2 linked regions of the Pseudoduganella dura genome follow. The protein of the gene in region 1 interacts with the protein of each later gene in a pairwise test. Links are inferred from orthologs where the notes say so. Each region holds a gene or a part of one and is shown in the gene's direction. Other genes may lie near its edges.

Region 1 (5,494 bases):
ATGGCCCCGGCTTTGCGCCGAAGATCCTGGCCCGCGCATTCGAGCCCTATGTGACTTCGAAGGCGCGCGGCACCGGCCTGGGCCTGGCGATGGTCAAGAAGATCATCGACGAGCACGGGGGGAGGATCGATATCCAGAACCATCCGGACGGTTGTGGCGCTTCGGTACTGATTTTGCTGTTAAAGTTGGCACCGGTGCAGTTGGCATAATATTGAAGCCTGAATAAAATCATTGTCAGTACCAGAACAAGGCCGGGCAGCCGGCGAAAAAGAACAGAAGGGCAGGCATAGATGGCAAATATTCTCGTAGTTGATGATGAAATGGGTATCCGCGAGCTTCTCTCGGAAATCCTCGGTGACGAGGGACACGCGGTCACGCTGGCGGAGAACGCGCAACAGGCCCGCCAGGCCCGCGCCGCCGGAGCGCCGGACCTGGTGCTGCTCGATATCTGGATGCCCGATACTGACGGTGTCACGCTGTTGAAGGAATGGCAGCGCGATGGCCTGTTGACGATGCCGGTCATTATGATGTCCGGCCACGCAACGATCGATACGGCGGTCGAGGCCACCCGCATCGGCGCGCTCAATTTCCTCGAAAAGCCGATTGCGATGCAAAAGCTGCTCAAGGCCGTGCAGGCGGGCCTGGCGCGTGGGCAGGAAGTGGCGCGCCCGCCGGTGATGGCGCAGCGCCCGGCCGCCTTGCCGCCGGTCGAGGAAGCGGCGCCACCGAGTTTCGGCGCGCAGCCGGCGCCGCCGCAGGGCGCGCATGGCATCGCCGTGGCGCGCGGCAGCGGCGGCGAAGGCCACATGTTCAGCCTGTCGTTCGACCTGCCGCTGCGCGAGGCGCGCGATGCGTTCGAGCGCATGTACTTCGAACACCACCTGGGGCGCGAGGGCGGCAGCATGACGCGGGTGGCGGAAAAAACCGGCCTGGAACGCACCCACCTTTATCGCAAGCTCAAGCAGCTCGGCGTGGAACCGGGCAAGCTCGCCAAGAAGAACCAGCAAGTCTGAAATTGTCCAGGGTACCTGCCACACTGGTGACCGGCCGGTGCGCGCTCGATCGCGAAACGTCGATCGCTGCGCGCCTGGCCGTCGTCCCGGCGACCTGCGCCGCCCCCGGCGGCCCTTCGTCCGGGATTGCCCCATCGAGCGCTTCCCCGAATGCCGCCTCTCCATCCGCGATACCCGGGCCGGTGGCGGTCATCGTCGAAGGCCTGGCCGACCCGCATTCCCCGCTCGCCGACGTGGCCGGCGTGCAAATGCACCGGATCGCGCCCGGTTGCCTATGTTGCGCCGGGAACGTGGTGTTGCGTGTTACATTGAATCGTCTCTTGCGGCGCCCGCCGGCGCAGCTTTTTATCAGCCTGGCTGATGCCACCCATGTCGGACAGTTGCGCGCGATGTTGTCGGCGCCGCCCTACGATACGCTGCTGTCCCTCTGCGACGATGTCGCGGCACCTGTCAACGCTTCCTGACTTCGCCGGCACGCCTCTTGAAATGGGCTGGCACAGCCCCATTTCGATATCAAACGCTACACTGCAAACGCTATACGAGCTGTACAGAGTGCGAAGCCCACTATACGGAACCTGCCGGTTCTGCCCTTGAGAGAAGGAAGCGATATGAACCTCATCTATAACAGCGAGCAGTACAGCGTCGTCGAATTCGGACCTGATCGCGATCTCGAATCGTTGCGTTTCGGCGGTTATGAAATTGTCGACAAGGGCGGCAAGCGCGAAATCTTCATCGCCGGCGTGCTGGCGCAGAATTTCCGGCGCGACGTCAACCAGCTCATCGCCAACGAACCCACGATGGAGGAAATCGACGAATTCCTCGGCAACTACGATTCGCTGATGAGCCAGCCCGTACTGTTGCACTGACCCTGCTGTACTGACTCTGCCGCGCTGACGGGTTTTATCGCCAGCTGGCAGCTTCGCCGGTCCGCGCTCCCCGATCAACCGGAGGCGCACCTGTGGTAAGGTGACGGTCGGCAAGACCTTACCACGTCATACCATGTGCCAACTCCTGGGAATGAACTGCAATGTGCCGACCGACATTGTGTTCAGCTTTACCGGCTTCGCCCTGCGCGGCGGCCGTACCGATGTCCACCACGATGGCTGGGGCATCGCCTTCTTCGAAGGCGCCGGCGTGCGCCATTTCGTCGATCACCAGCCTGCCGTCGATTCGCCGGTGGCCACGCTGATCAAGACGTATCCGATCAAGTCACGCAACGTCATCGCCCATATCCGCAAGGCCACGCAGGGCGAGGTCTCGCTCGAGAACTGCCATCCGTTCATGCGCGAACTGTGGGGCCGGTATTGGGTGTTTGCCCATAACGGCGACCTGAAGGGGTTCAATCCTCCACTCGACGGTCCCTACCGCCCGGTCGGTACCACCGACAGCGAGCGTGCCTTTTGCTGGCTGTTGCAGGAATTGCGCAGGCGTTTCGGCGACACCCGCCCGGCGCTGGCCGAGATCGCCGCGGCGCTGGGCCGGCTGGTGCCCCATGTCGCCGCCCATGGCACATTCAACATGATGCTGTCCGACGGCTCGGCACTGTTCGCGCATTGCTCCACGAATTTGTTCTGGCTGGTGCGCCAGCACCCGTTCGATACCGCGATCCTGTCGGACGAGGATGTGCGCGTGGACTTTTCCCAGGTGACCACGCCGCACGACCGGGTGGCGATCATCGTCACGCAGCCGCTCACCACCAACGAGCGCTGGACCGCGTGCGCAGCCGGCGAAATGCTGTGTTTTGTGGATGGATTACCTCAGAAAAACATATTTCCACCAACGGCCGCGCCGGGAATGTCAGAATAAACAAAAGAATAGAGAGAACGTTTTCCCATGATCGACCTGTCCGGCACCGCCGACCTTTCCCGCTCCCTGCGCGTGCGCGAGTTCTATCTCGGCCGCCAGCCAATCCTCGACCGCGGCGGCGCGCTGTTCGGCTATGAACTGCTGTTCCGTAACGGGCCGGTCGGGCCGGCGCAAATCGATACCAGTGAATTGTCGGCCACCGCCGCCGTGCTGGCGCACGCGTCGCAGCTGGGGGTGGAAAAGGTGATCGGCGACGGCCTCGGTTTCGTCAACGTCGACGAAGGTGCGCTGATGAGCGACATCTTCGGTTTCCTGCCGCGTGAGAAGATCGTGCTGGAAATCGTCGAGACGCTGCAGGCCACGCCGGCGGTGCTCGCGCGGATGGCGGACCTGGCCGGCCACGGCTTCCAGTTCGCGCTCGACGACGTGCGCGGCGACAGCGCGCAATTGCAGGCAATGCTGCCGATGACGCAGTTCGTCAAGCTGAGCATGCGCGGCCTGGAGCATGGGCGGCAGGACGGCCTGCCACCCGATGCGCTGGCCGCCCTGGCCACGCGCCTGAAGGGCGACGGCAAGCGGCTGGTCGCGGAAAAGGTGGAAACGCGCGAGGAGTTCACGGCATGTCTCGACCTGGGCTTCGATTACTTCCAGGGCTACTACTTCGCCAGGCCGCTCATCATGAGCGGCAAGAAGCTGTCGCCGTCGCAACTGGCGGTGATGGAACTGATGACGCTCGTGGTATCCGATGCCGACAATATCGTGATCGAGCGCGCCATCAAGCGCGACGCGTCGCTGGCGATGAACCTGCTGCGCCTGGTCAACACGCCGGCCGTGGGCGCCCGCCAGCGCATCGATTCGCTGAGCCAGGCCGTGACGATCCTGGGCCGCCGCCAGCTGCAGCGCTGGTTGCAGATCATGCTGTATGCGGAACCCGGCAAGCGGGGCGGCGGGCAAACGCCGCTGCTGATGCTGGCGACCACCCGCGGCCGGCTGCTGGAACTGCTGGCGCACAAGCTGCGTCCGGCGCACCGCCACGTGGCCGATATCGCGTTCACGGTCGGCATCATGTCTCTCATGGACACGCTGTTCTCGATTCCGATGGCCGAACTGCTGATGCAGATCGCCGTCGGCGACGAAGTGGCGGAAGCGCTGCAATACCGCACCGGTTTCTTCGGCGAGCTGCTGAAGCTGGCCGAATGCATCGAGCGCATCGAAGACATGGAAGAGGCCATCATGCCGGCGCTGCGCGACCTCGAAATGTCGACCGATGACCTGGTGGAACTGGAAATGTCCGCGTTCGAGTGGAGCGACAACGTGGTGCGCTACGCGACCTGACCGGTGCGCAACGCTTGACGAACAGACGGCATCGCATGGGCGGTGCCGTTTTCACGTGAGGGAAAGTGATGCGGGTAGCAAGGCAGGAGGCAGGACAGGAAGCAGGGCAGGGAGGGGCGGCGGAGGTACTGCTGGAGGTACGCAACCTGGCCAAGGCCTATGGCGGCCGGCGTGCCGTGGATGGCGCATCGTTCCAGGCGCGGCGCGGCCAGACGGTGGGCTTGCTGGGTCCGAACGGCGCGGGCAAATCGACGATCGTCGGCATCATCGCCGGCATTCTCGATGCCGATGCCGGCGAGGTGCTGGTGGATGGCCGGCCGACCGGTACCGGCCACCATGACACGCGGCGCCGCATCGGCCTGGTGCCGCAGGAGCTGGCGCTGTACGACGACCTGTCCGCCCTCGACAACCTGAAGCTGTTCGGCGCGCTGTACGGACTGAAGGGCGCGGCCCTGGCTGGCCGCTGCGGCGCGGTACTGGCGCTGGTGGGGCTGGCCGACCGCGCGCGCGACAAGCCCGCCACGTTCTCCGGCGGCATGAAGCGGCGCCTGAATATCGCCGCCGCGCTGCTGCACGAGCCGGCGCTGCTGATCCTCGACGAACCCACCGTGGGCATCGACCCGCAAAGCCGCAACGCGATCTTCGACACGCTCGAAGCGCTGCAGCGCGCGGGTACCACGCTCGTCTACACGAGCCACTACATGGAAGAGGTGGAGCGGCTGGCCGATCACATCGTGATCATCGACAATGGCCGGGTGCTGGCGGACGACAGCCCGGCCGCGCTGTATGCGCGACTGCCGGCCCGGGCCGCGCTGCATGTCGAGCTGGCCGGACCGCTGGCCGCCGCGCTGGCCGCCGCGCTGGCGCAGCTGCCGGGTGTCGCCGGCGTGCAGGGCACCGGCGCCGCACTCGACATACGCCTGCAGGACGGCGCGCACGCCATCGCCGTGCTCGACTGGCTGCGCGAACGGGGGCAGGTGCCGGTGCACTTCGCCACCGCGCGTGCGCGTCTCGAGGATGTGTTCCTCGACCTCACCGGCCGCACGCTGCGCGACTGAAGGAACCGCCATGACCGCCATCCTCGCCCTGATCCGCAAGGACCTGAAGCTGTACATCAACGACCGCCGCGCGCTGGCGATCCACCTGCTGGTTCCCGTCATCGTGGCCGCGTTCTTCGGCGCGCTGTTCGGCGGCGGTGGCGGCGGCTCGGGCAGGGGGCAGACCGGCAAGATCGACATCGCCCTGGTGCAGCAGGACAGTTCCGATATCGGCTTGAAAATCGCGGCCGGCCTGAAGGCGGAGCCCAGCCTGCGCGTGCAGGAGCTGACGCTGCAGGAAGC
Region 2 (5,499 bases), 1.1 Mb from region 1 along the record:
GCGAGCTTTGCGACCGCCACCAGGTGCACCTGATCCTCGACGAGATCGCCGTGGGCTGCGGCCGCACCGGCACCTTTTTCGCCTGCGAGCAGGCCGGCATCTGGCCGGATTTCGTCACGCTGTCGAAAGGCATCAGCGGCGGCTACCTGCCGCTCTCGCTCGTGCTCACGAAAGAAGCGATCTACCAGGCGTTCTACAGCGCCGACATCACGCGCGGCTTCCTGCACTCGCATTCGTACACGGGCAATCCGCTGGCCTGCCGCGCCGCGCTGGCCACGCTCGACATCTTCGAGGAAGACAACGTGCTGGAGGCGAACCGCGCCCGCGCGGCAAAGCTGGGCAGCGCGCTGGCGCCGCTGGCCGGCCATGAGCGGGTGGCCAACCTGCGCAACCGCGGCATGATCTGGGCATTCGACGCGACCGGGGTCGACAGGACGTTCTCGCGCCGCTTCTTCGCCAACGCCACGCGGCGGGAACTGCTGCTGCGGCCGATCGGCTCGACCGTCTACCTGATGCCGCCGTATATCCTGGACGACGAGGAAATCCACGGCCTCGTCGCGCGCACCCAGGCCGTGTTCGAACAAACGCTGGCGGAGGGCTGATGGAACTGCTGGATAAACTGGACGCGAACCTGCAAGGGCTGCGCGACAAGCACCTGATCCGCACGCGCCGCACCGTCGACACGCCGTGCGGCCCGCGCGCGACGGTCGACGGGCGCGAGCTGCTGGCCTTCTGCAGCAACGATTACCTGGGCCTGGCCGCGCATCCCGCCATCACGGCCGCGCTGCGCGAAGGCACGCAACTCTATGGCGCCGGCAGCGGCGCCTCGCACCTGATCAGCGGCCACGGCCGCGCCCATGCAGTGCTGGAAGAACGGCTGGCGGACTTCGCCGGCCCGCACCTCGTCGAGGCGCGGGCGCTGTACTTCAGCACCGGCTACATGGCCAACCTGGCCGTGCTGACGGCGCTGGCGGCGGGCGACAGCGACACGGAAATCTTCAGCGAGGCGCTGAACCACGCCTCGCTGATCGATGGCGCCCGGCTGGCCCGCACCACCGTCAAGGTGTACCCGCATGCGAACGTGGAAGCGCTCGACGAACTGCTGGGCACGAGCCGCGCCGGCAACAAGATCGTCGTCACCGATTCGGTGTTTTCGATGGACGGCAACCTGGCGCCCCTGCCGGAGCTGCTGGCGCTGTGCGAGAAGCATGGCGCCTGGCTCATCGTCGACGATGCGCACGGCTTCGGCACGCTGGGCGAGAACGGCCGGGGCGCCCTCGAACACTTCGGCCTGCGCTCGCCTTACCTCGTCTACGTGGGCACGCTGGGCAAGGCCGCCGGCGTGGCCGGCGCATTCGTCGCCGCGCACGCCACCGTGATCGAAACGCTGGTCCAGCGCGCCCGGCCCTATATCTTCACCACGGCCGCGCCGCCGGCGCTGGCCCACGCGCTGCTGACGAGCCTGGACATCATCGCCGGCAGCGAGGGCCAGGACCGCCGGTCGCACCTGGCCCGTTTGGTGGCACAATGGCACGATGGCCTGCGGTTGACGGGCTGGAGCGCGCTGCCGTCGCAGACCGCGATCCAGCCGGTCGTCATCGGTGCCAACGACGCGACGATGGCCGCCGCGGCGGCACTGTACGAGCGCGGCATCTGGGTCGGCGGCATCCGCCCGCCCACGGTGCCGGCCAATTCGGCGCGGCTGCGCGTGACGCTGTCCGCCGGTCATGCAGAGGCCGACGTGGCACTGCTGGTCGACGCAATCAATGAAGTGAATGCCCACATGGAAAGGAGCCGCGATGGCACTTGAAGACCCGGTGATCGCTCCCGTAAAGGAAGGTGCCGCCAGCGTTGTGGCGCATGTCGACGATGAGCCGGCGCCCGCAACCCAGGCGGCGCTGGCCGCGAAAGGCTTGCCGCCCCGCTTCTCCTGCTTCGTGACCGGCACGGATACCGAAATCGGCAAGACGCTGGTCTCGTCCGCGCTGCTGCATGCGCTGGTGCGCCAGGGCGTGAAGGCCTGCGGCATGAAACCCGTGGCGGCCGGCGCCGTGCTGCGCGACGGCGAGCTGCACAACGACGATTGCGACCAGCTGGCCGCGGCCGGCAACGTGCACCTGCTGCAGTCGATCACCACGCCGTTCCTGCTGAAGGAACCGGCCGCGCCGCATATCGCCGCCGAGCTGGAAGGCATCGTGATCGACCCGGTGCCGATCCTGGCGGCCTACGTGGAAATCGCCGCCGCCAGCGATGCATCGGTGGTCGAAGGCGTGGGCGGCTTCCGCGTGCCGCTCACCGACGACTACGATACCGCCGACCTGGCGCAGCAGCTCGCCCTGCCGGTGGTGCTGGTGGTGGGCATGCGCCTGGGCTGCATCAACCATGCGCTGCTGACCGTGGAGGCGATCGCCGCGCGCGGGCTGCAGCTGGTGGGCTGGGTGGCCAACGCGCTGGAGCCGGAGATGACGTTCGCCGACGAGAATATCGAGGCGCTTGCCGACCGCATTCCGGCACCGCTGCTGGGCCGCGTGCCGCGCCTGGCCGAACCGACTGCCGCCGCCGCGGCCGAACATCTCGATTTCACGGTGCTGCCCAACTGGCCGGCCCGCCGTGACCCGTAACAAGCAACACCCGACACGCAACACCCGTGACACGCAACGCGCAACACGAATGAACACTAAGGAAAACACGATGTCCCTGCATGAACCGAAAACCGTCGCCCTGCACCGCCCGACCGCGCCGATCACGCTGCCCGAAGCGGCCACCTGGCCGCGCGAGGATGTGCTGGCCCTGTTCGAACTGCCGTTCAACGAGCTGATGTTCCGTGCCCAGGAGGCGCACCGCGCCAACTTCCCGGACGGCGACGTGGAACTGGCCACGCTGCTGTCGATCAAGACCGGCGGCTGCGAAGAGGACTGCGGCTATTGCCCGCAGGCCGCGCGCTACGATACCGGCGTTGAAGCGAAGAAGATCCTCGATACCGAAACCGTGCTGGAAGCGGCGAAGCAGGCCAAGGAAAACGGCGCCACCCGCTTCTGCATGGGCGCCGCGTGGCGCAGCCCGAAGGACCGCGACATGGACAAGGTCGAGACCATGGTCCGCGAAGTCAAGGCGCTGGGCCTGGAAACCTGCGCCACGCTGGGCATGCTGGAAGCGGACCAGGCCGAACGCCTGAAGGCCGCCGGCCTCGATTACTACAACCACAACCTGGATACGGCACCGGAGTTCTACGACAACGTGATTTCCACCCGCCAGTACCAGGACCGCCTCGATACGCTGGGCCACGTGCGCAGCGCCGGCCTGAAGGTGTGCTGCGGCGGCATCGTTGGCATGGGTGAAACGCGCGACCAGCGCGCCGGCCTGATCGCGCAGCTGGCGAACCTGAACCCGTATCCGGAATCGGTGCCGATCAACCACCTGGTGCAGGTGGAAGGCACGCCGCTGCACGGCCTGGATCGCCTCGACCCGCTGGAATTCGTGCGCACCATCGCCGTGGCCCGGATCACGATGCCGAAGGCGCGCGTGCGCCTGTCCGCCGGCCGCCGCGAACTGGGCGAAGCGGTGCAGGCCATGTGCTTCATGGCCGGCGCCAACTCGATCTTCTACGGCGACAAGCTGCTGACCACCGACAACCCGGAAGCGAACGACGACCGCGCGCTGCTGGACAAGCTGGGCCTGCGCACGCGCGCCGCCACGCTGGAATCGGTGCAGAAGGAAGCCTGCGGCTGCTGAGTAAGAACGCCAGCGCCCCGGCAGAGGGCGCGGCACCGCTCAACGATTACGGAGACACCCCATGTTCAAGAAAATTCTGATCGCCAACCGCGGCGAGATCGCCTGCCGCGTGGCCGCCACCGCCCGCAGGATGGGCATCCGCACCGTGGCCGTGTATTCCGAAGCGGACGCCAACGCAAAGCACGTGGCCGTCTGCGACGAGGCCGTGCTGCTGGGCCCCGCCCCCGCCAAGGAAAGCTACCTGTGCGGCGAGAAGATCATCGCCATCGCGCTGGCCACCGGCGCCGAAGCGATCCATCCCGGTTATGGTTTCCTCTCCGAGAACGCCGAGTTCGCGGAACGCTGCCATGAGGCGGGCCTGGTGTTCATCGGCCCGCCGGCCGCGGCGATGCGGGCGATGGGCTCGAAGTCGGCGGCGAAATCGCTGATGGAAAAAGCCGGCGTGCCGCTGGTGCCCGGCTACCACGGCGACGACCAGGATGCCGGGCTGCTGCAGCGCGAAGCGGACCGCATCGGCTATCCGGTGCTGCTGAAGGCTTCCGCCGGCGGCGGCGGCAAGGGCATGCGCGTGGTCGAGAATGCCGCAAGCCTGAAGGAGGCGCTGGCCTCGTGCAAGCGCGAGGCGATCAGCTCGTTCGGCGACGACAAGGTGCTGGCCGAAAAATACCTGCAGCGCCCCCGCCACATCGAGATCCAGGTATTCGCCGACACGCACGGCAACTGCATCTACCTGTTCGAACGCGACTGCTCGGTGCAGCGCCGGCACCAGAAGGTGCTGGAAGAAGCGCCGGCGCCGGGCATGACCGCCGAACGCCGCGCGGCGATGGGCGACGCGGCCGTGGCCGCCGCGAAGGCGGTCGGCTACGTGGGCGCCGGCACCGTGGAGTTCATCGCAAACCAGGACGGCAGCTTCTACTTCATGGAGATGAACACCCGGCTGCAGGTCGAGCACCCGGTCACCGAAATGATCACCGGCACCGACCTGGTCGAATGGCAGTTGCGCGTGGCGGCCGGCGAGCCGCTGCCGAAACGGCAGGACGACCTGAAAATCCACGGCCATGCGCTGGAAGCCCGGATCTACGCGGAAAACCCCGACAAGGGATTCCTCCCGTCGATCGGCACGCTGCGCCACCTCGACACGCCGGATGCGGTGCAGTTCGAAGTGGGCGGCACCCCCGGCCTCCCTGCCGCGGTGCGCGTCGATTCGGGCGTGCGCGAAGGCGATGCGATCTCGCCGTTCTACGACCCGATGATCGCCAAGCTGATCGTCTGGGGCGCCGACCGCAAGCAGGCCCTGGCGCGCATGGCGCAGGCGCTCACGCAGTACCAGATCGTGGGGCTGGCCGGCAACGTGGCGTTCCTCAAGCGCCTGGTGGAAAGCGATGCGTTCGCCAACGCCGACCTGGATACGGGCCTGATCGAGCGTAACGCCGGGGTGTTGTTCCCGCCGGCGCGCTCGGTGCCGGTGGCGGCGCTGGCACTGGCCGCCGTGGCGCTGATCGGACACGAGACGGCGCAGGCGCGCGGCACGAATCCGGGCGACCCATGGAGCAATGCGCTGGGCTGGCGCCTGAACGCGCGCTATGCCCGCACGCTGGCATTCCGCGACGAAGCGGGCAAGGACTACGCGCCCGTGTTCACGTACCTGCCGCACGGCTGGGAGCTGGGCATTCGCGGCCTGGCCGTCGACGTGGCGCTGCTGGCGCGCGATGGCGCCGACCTGTCGGTGCGGCTCGGCGATGCGTCGGTGCACGGCACCGTGCGCCG

The links. Proteins that work in one complex are often made in the same cells at the same time.
Region 2: the proteins of GJV26_RS09530 (region 1) and bioB interact in binary tests that used the Escherichia coli proteins (3 or more experiments, as listed by UniProt). The link is inferred for Pseudoduganella dura from one-to-one orthologs.

The regions. Positions count from the first base shown.
Region 1 is NZ_WNWM01000002.1:2,161,740-2,167,233, reverse strand. Bases 1,141-3,915 are described here. They hold GJV26_RS09530 (class II glutamine amidotransferase), read left to right. Parts: upstream 1,141-2,012; coding sequence 2,013-2,819; downstream 2,820-3,915. Other genes in these bases: GJV26_RS09525 (EAL and HDOD domain-containing protein), read left to right, coding at 2,847-3,915; GJV26_RS09535 (BTH_I0359 family protein), read left to right, coding at 1,622-1,879; GJV26_RS30180 (P-loop NTPase family protein), read left to right, coding at 1,196-1,477. Outside these bases: GJV26_RS09550 (sensor histidine kinase), read left to right, coding at 1-209; GJV26_RS09545 (response regulator), read left to right, coding at 291-1,013; more of GJV26_RS09525, read left to right, coding at 3,916-4,154; GJV26_RS09520 (ABC transporter ATP-binding protein), read left to right, coding at 4,223-5,212; GJV26_RS09515 (ABC transporter permease), read left to right, coding at 5,223-5,494.
Region 2 is NZ_WNWM01000002.1:3,232,379-3,237,877, reverse strand. Bases 1,932-4,711 are described here. They hold bioB (biotin synthase BioB), read left to right. Parts: upstream 1,932-2,691; coding sequence 2,692-3,732; downstream 3,733-4,711. Other genes in these bases: GJV26_RS14180 (acetyl/propionyl/methylcrotonyl-CoA carboxylase subunit alpha), read left to right, coding at 3,794-4,711; bioD (dethiobiotin synthase), read left to right, coding at 1,932-2,621. Outside these bases: GJV26_RS14200 (adenosylmethionine--8-amino-7-oxononanoate transaminase), read left to right, coding at 1-602; bioF (8-amino-7-oxononanoate synthase), read left to right, coding at 602-1,810; more of bioD, read left to right, coding at 1,800-1,931; more of GJV26_RS14180, read left to right, coding at 4,712-5,499. UniProt on the Escherichia coli protein: Catalyzes the conversion of dethiobiotin (DTB) to biotin by the insertion of a sulfur atom into dethiobiotin via a radical-based mechanism.